Regions from separate parts of the Paenibacillus sp. FSL R7-0345 genome, predicted to be linked through region 2. Evidence: a T-box and tRNA genes for the amino acid it is inferred to sense, from the RefSeq annotation. Region 2 holds a T-box; the other holds one or more tRNA genes.
The links. A T-box is a leader RNA that pairs with one kind of tRNA and senses whether it is charged. The one in region 2 lies ahead of lysS (lysine--tRNA ligase), so its partner is inferred to be a tRNA-Lys.
Positions count from the first base shown of each region.

Region 1: it encodes a tRNA-Lys, which carries the amino acid that the T-box ahead of lysS (lysine--tRNA ligase) is inferred to sense. The anticodon was not compared.

Region 1 covers NZ_CP152002.1:2,336,594-2,340,009, forward strand. Annotated here, with positions in the region: gene NST84_RS09725 (TetR/AcrR family transcriptional regulator) at 248-847, shown strand; gene NST84_RS09730 (VOC family protein) at 971-1,336, opposite strand; tRNA gene NST84_RS09735 (tRNA-Lys) at 1,486-1,558, shown strand; gene NST84_RS09740 (ABC transporter ATP-binding protein) at 1,659-2,426, opposite strand; gene NST84_RS09745 (iron ABC transporter permease) at 2,426-3,416, opposite strand, start outside.
Region 2 covers NZ_CP152002.1:3,272,437-3,275,852, reverse strand. Annotated here, with positions in the region: gene NST84_RS13955 (YebC/PmpR family DNA-binding transcriptional regulator) at 1-413, opposite strand, end outside; gene lysS (lysine--tRNA ligase) at 506-2,065, opposite strand; T-box leader at 2,128-2,394, opposite strand; gene NST84_RS13945 (hypothetical protein) at 2,466-2,822, opposite strand; gene NST84_RS13940 (thermonuclease family protein) at 2,977-3,416, shown strand, end outside.

The sequences.
Region 1 (3,416 bases), 940 kb from region 2:
GCATCTGTAAATTCTGTCATGCTGGCGATCAAAAGGTTATGACGTTTGTGCATACTGATCATTATCACTCCTTAGCATATAATAACATACTGATCGGTATGTTATTGTTTCGCTAACTATAATGGAACACCATTTATTTTGTCAATGACTGTTATCTAATCTTAATTAAATCAAGAGATTACCTTGACATAATAAACACGAAATACTACCTTTATTACATACCATTCGATATGAAAAGAGGGGTTAGATGGCAAGGCTACGGGAGTTTGACGAGGAAAAGGCCTTGGATGCAGCGCTGCAGCTGTTCTGGGAAAAGGGATTCGAAGCTACCTCATTAAGCGATTTGACATCAGCAATGGGGATTCAGCGGCCAAGCATATACTCAGCCTTCGGGGACAAAAAAGCATTGTTTGAAGCAGCGCTGCGGAAATACACGCGTTCTCATGCAGCGGACGTCCGGGCCAGGTTTCAGAATCATTCTTCGGTCAGGGAAGAATTCCGGACTTTTTTTGAAAATCTGGTGGAGACAGAGTACAGTCAGTCTACAAGCCGGGGATGCTTTTGCATCAATACGATGGTGGAGCTTTCGCCGCATGACGAGAAGTTTGAAATCCTGACAAGAGAACATCAAATGTATCTCTCGGTTATTTTTGAGGAAGCAATTGAACGGGGGCTGCAATCGGGTGAGCTGGACGACAGTGTAAATGCCAAGTCTCTGGCTCAGACTCTGACTGTATCCCTGATAGGGCTGACTGTACTTATGAAATCCCGTCCTGAACGGTCATTTGTTGATAATGCAGTGACAGTAACTCTTACATTGCTTAAGCCAAAATCGTACAGGAATTAGATGTAGAGAGCACCAGCCGGGCATTCCAGTTCATGCAAAAAAAGACTGCGCCCTTATGAGAAGGGGCAGCCTTTTTGCACATTATTTAACTGCGGGACCGGGTTGCTAAGCTAACAATTAAGACTAGCTATGCTCTGCAATCTGTACCTCAAAGCCGTCCGGGTCCAGCACATAAAAGAACCGCAGATGCGGGTTCGGCGAGATGGGGCCGCGGGCGACCGGGATGCCGTGACTGCTCAATTCTTCGATGGCATCGTCCAGTGACTCTGCTTCAAAGCCGACAGATACGCCGGATTCCGGTTTCAGTGCAGGCTCACTTCCCTGAATCAGCTCAATCTTGGGCTGCCCGTCTCGGCCTAACATCACAATCTGTCTGCCTCTGCTTTCAAATTGCCGTTCAATGGGAAGACCGAGAATCCCGTGATAGAAATGAAGGGAGGCCTCCAGATCGCGGACTCGAAGTGTAATCCAATTCAGGCTTAAGTTCATAAGACAGTTTCCTCCTCAATGTAGTTTGATAAATACCTCAAGTTTACTATGTTTAAATAAAATAAAAAAACAGTTGACATTACTCTCACCGCGAGGTATATTATAAGAGTTCCTTTTGAGAGCAATATTCAATACAGATTACATGATATGGACTCTTAGCTCAGTTGGTAGAGCAGTAGACTCTTAATCTATTTGTCCAGGGTTCGAGCCCCTGAGAGTCCATCACACAGAGAACGGCAGCGATGCCGTTCTTTTTTTATTTAGTTAAACACTAAGAGAGCGTCTCCTTAACCAACAGGAGGCGCTCTCTTTTATGCACAAATTATCTAGTCTCCAGATAAGCAATACCCAGTGCTCCGGTTACCGGATTACGATAGGTTTCGCAGGCTACGTCGAAGACCTGGCCGATCAGCTCTTTTGTCAAAATGTCCTCGGGCTTGCCGCTGGCGGCAACCTGTCCCTGCTTCATCACATACAGATAATCGCAGTATTCGGCAGCAAGTGTAAGGTCGTGGAGTGCGGCGAGGATGCCGATGTCCAGCTTTTTGACAATGTTTAGAATCTGCAGCTGGTATTTAATGTCCAAATGGTTGGTCGGCTCGTCGAGAATCATGAATTCCGGCTGCTGGGCCAGCACACGCGCCAGAATGACACGCTGCTTCTCACCGCCTGAGAGGGAGTTATAGCTGCGATCTGCATGCCCCTCCAGACTAACCTTGCGCAAGGCCCCGTTAACAATGTCCTGGTCCTGCTTATTGTCGTTCTCCAGCATCCCCTTATGCGGGGTCCGGCCCATCGCGACCATCTCACGTACAGTAAAATCAAAGCTCAGCTCATTGAACTGGCCAACAACGCCGAGCTTTTGCGCAACAAGCTTAGGGCTTGCCTTAATGACATCCAGATCAGCGAGAAAGACATCGCCCTGCTTGGGCTTGATGACTTTATAAATGCTTTTCAGAAGCGTGGATTTCCCGCAGCCGTTTGGTCCGATCAGGCCGACAAATTGCTTGTTACGGACCTTGAGCGATACATCCTTGACAATATTGATATTGGAAAAAGAAACCGTCAGATGTTCAACGTTTAAATTCATTATGATTTGCCTCCAAACGCGTAGCCTTTTTTGACCAGCATGTACATGAACATCGGTGCACCAATCAGGGCGGTGATAATCCCGATCGGCAGCTCCACATTCGGAACAATGGTCCGGGCGATAACATCTGTCCAGATCATGAAGATTGCCCCGAACAGAATGGAAGCCGGAAGCAGTCTGCGGTGGTCTGAGCCGACAAGTCCCCGGACCAGATGGGGGATAATCAGGCCGACGAAGCCGATCATTCCGCAGCTGGCGACCATGATACCGGTGATCAGGGCGGTGAGAATCATATAGGCTCTGCGGTATGCGCTTAAGGAAATTCCCAGCGTGACAGCAGCTTCATCACCAAGCAGCATGGCGTTCAGGGCGCGGAACTGCATCAGGAAGAATAAAGCGGCTACAGTGATGGATACGGCAATCAGCGGCAGCTTATCCCAGCTTGAGGCGGCCAGGCTGCCCATAGTCCAGAAGGTAACGGTTTTGATGCCTTCGGCATTGTTGGCGAAATAGACAATAAAGTTGGCAAAAGCGGTACATAACGCGTTTATGACCATACCGGCGAGCACAAGCTTGACAGAGGTCATTTTGCCGCCGGCATTGGCCAGGAGCAGTACAAGCAGGGAGGCGCCAACGGCACCGGCAAAGGCCCAGAAGGCTACGCCCGTCTGCCCGAGAAAACCCATAGTCCCAAAGCCGACAAGAATGGCGAAGGTTGCACCAAGCGACCCGCCTGAGGAAATACCTAGTATGTATGGATCAGCGAGCGGATTCTGTACAGCAGCCTGCATGATGGTACCGCACAGCGTAAGACCGGCACCGATGAACAAGGCCATAAGCACGCGCGGGAACCGGATTTTCCAGATGATATCTACAAAAGATCCGGAGGTCAGATCCTGTACGTTCCCGATTTGGATGCCTGTAATCTGATGGAGCAGAATCCGGTAGGATTGCGAGACGGGAATTTCTACTTGTCCAAAGGACACCGCT
Region 2 (3,416 bases):
CCGATAACAGCTGTCGGATCAAACATATACGTTACTGATCCGCTGACGCCCATATTGCCGCCGTTTTTGCTGAATGCGGAACGGACAAGCGGTGCCGTGCGGTTCACGTTATTGGTCAATGCGTCGATGATGATCATCGAGCCGTTTGGACCGAAGCCTTCGTAACGCAGCTCCACATAGTTTTCGTCGCCGCTGCCTTTGGCTTTTTCCAAAGCGCGATCGATGATGGCCTTCGGTACATTATAAGTCTTGGCGCGTTCCAGAACGACCTTCAGTGCACGGTTCGATTCAGGGTCCGGTTCGCCTTTCTTCGCTGCTACATAAATCTCAACGCCAAATTTGGCGTAGACCTTACTTGTATTGGCATCCTTGGATGCTTTCTTCTCTTTAATATTATTCCATTTACGGCCCATAGTGTTCGACTCACTTTCCAACATAAGTTATAAACAGTCCGTTATATTATAACTCTCTTGGGACGATCCCGTAAAGGGCAACAGGGCTCCGTTTAGAAGTCCAGCAGCGCCAGCACACGCTCTTTGCCCAGTGCCTGAACAAGAACAGGAATTCTCGGGCCTTCCGGCTGCTGCAAAATCAGCTGATAAAGAATGGAAAACAGCGACTTCTGGTTGCTTCTCATCGTCTTTTTGTCAGCATCGTGACAAATGGCGTACACCTGCTGCATGAATTCTTTTTCATCGGAAAATCCGGTACGGAGCAAGCCGCAGAATGCCATAACCCGCTCCTGTTCGGCAGCTTCCAGCGATTGATACAGCACCCGGTCCGGACTGGTGTTCACCGTAACCAGCTTGTGCGGAGCATATTCTCTGATCCAGTGCTCAGCCCGTTCTGCGGTTTGCCGGAATAATCCTTCATTACCGCCGCTTCCGCCATCCTGGTTCAGCAGTTTTTGCAGAAGTGTGCAGTCCCAGTTGATCAGCGGCAGTAACGCCGCAGCCTGGCTGAAGCCCGGCGCTTCCGCATCAGCAGGATTTCGTAAGGTTAGTTCCAGAGCGGCACGGATGTCCTCACTCTCCAATTGTCCGGCGGCAAATGCTTTACGGTACCGTTCGAATTCCGTATAGTTCCGCAGCACATCCTCATCCAGGCCGATACTGAAGGCCGCATCCGGCTGGTATTTGGCGAACATAAACAGAATCGGCTCCGGCCCGTATACCTTCAGCAGGTCCTCCGGCGTATAGTTATGGCCAGACGAGCTGGACATTTTGGCATGACTGCCTTTAATGCTGATGAACTCATAGGGAACGTAATACGGCGGCTGATTTCCGAATATTTTCTTCGCCATGACCTTGGCAACATTATAGCTCCCCGTCTCGGATGAATGATCCCGGCCGCCCGGCTCGAACACAACCTGCTCCATCCCCCAGCGCATCGGCCAGTCTATTTTCCAGTGCAGCTTGATGTTTGAGGCTTGCGGAACGTGCAGCGTATTGTAGCAGCCGCATTTGCAGCTATAAATGATGTCCTCTGACTCCCCGTCAAAAGCGTGCACGCTGGTCGTATCTTTTCCGCAACGCTCGCAGTAGACCTGAATCGGGTAAAAGGCCGCCCGGTCCTCCTCTGTGGCTTTGCCTGTTTTGAACATCATCAGAATATCGTATATTTCCCCTCTGCTGCGCAGGGCATGGAGTATGGCCTGATTATATCGGTCCGACTGATATTCACGGCTCTGGTAGATAAATTCAGGTAGGATGCCAAAAGCGCCCAATGCCTGTTCAAACTCCTGCTCGTAGTGCTCAGCATAGGAAGTATGGCCGCCGCATGGACATGGGACCTTGGTGTACGGCAGGCCGATATACTGCTCATAAGAAGCATCCAGCTGTGCCGGAACTTTACGGAACCGGTCGAAATCATCCCACGAAAAGATAAAACGCACTTTTTTACCTGCTTGCTGCAGCGCCCGTGTAACGAAATAGGTGGTGACGATCTCGCGGAAATTGCCGATATGAACCGAGCCTGACGGGCTGATGCCCGAGGCGCATACAAAAGTCTGACGGTCCGGATGATTACTAATTAAGTCGTTTGCGATTTTTTGTGCCCAATGCATATTAATGATCTCCTCTGTATTGTAGTAAAAAAACAAAAAAGCCCCCGCCTCAAGATTGTCATCTTGAGGACGGGAGCTGTCATAAGCACCGTGGTACCACCTCTGTTCGCGGACATGTTGCCAGGACCGCCTCTTCGGGTACGGCCATCACGCTTATACCCTAGCTCTTTAACGGGAGCTCCCGTCATATCATCCTTGAGTGTCTGACACTCAATTCCATATGCAGCTCAGAGACTTTATTCGTCAGGCACATTGCTGCTCCATTTCACCGGGCTGGAGCTCTCTGGGAACAACGTTTGCTTAACTACTCTTCTCATCATCGCTTTTCTTATCCAATTAAACCTATTTAAACATGATTTGAGGTGCTTTTTCAAGCTGAAATTTCAGGCTACAATTCAAACTACAGCTCAATGAAAAAGATTTTGAATACGCCTAAGTAACGCTTCTTCGCAGTGATATCACCAAGAAAGGTCGTGTTGTCCTGAATGTCCGGAAGACTAAAAACGGAAAAAACTATGTAGTTATCTCTCCCTGCAATATTCTCCACCAGCGGCCGCACCACAGTCTGATTAAGACCTTCAGGCAGCGGCGTGCCCAGCATTTCCTGCAGATCATCCGCAGCATATTCCGCAAAATCCTCAATGGACGGATTAAGCAGCGCAAGCACTCCTGCCAAAATTATTAGCACAATGAACAGATTCCTGATTCTTCCCGGCCTGGCCCGGCGCTCCACCCGCTGATCAACATATGGATCCATATCATCCCTCCTGCTAAAACAATAATTCATTTGGTGATATATGTAAATGATGTTTTGTGTTGGATCTAACCAATGCTGAATGTTACTGACGGGTATTCAATGCTGCTATTTTCTGCTACACTGGCTTAACTATTGTTACAGAGGAGCTATTTGCATGATACTGAAGGAATCTTTTGCGCCACTATTTCTGTTGTTCACCCTATTAGCAATCATCGTCTGGATGATCAGCCTGGTAAAGCCGTCGCTTTTCACACGCAGGAGTTCAAACGCACCTGTCCGGAAATCGCGTAAGCAAGTTAACACACTCTCCCTTCTTGCCGGTGCTGTAAGTTTTGTCTTTTTTGTTGTTACAGCGCCTGGAACCTCACTGCTTGAAAAAGCTGAATCTATACTGAATTCTATCAACGATAGCGAAGTTACCAGTACATACGCACCCGCTTCCGGCTTAATGGAAGCCGAAGTCACCTCGATCACCGACGGCGACACCTTCCGTATCCGGACTGATGACGGTGATACTGAAAAGGTACGCATGCTGCTGATTGATACCCCGGAAATAGGAGACAAGCCTGAGCCCTATGCTCTGGAGGCGCGTGA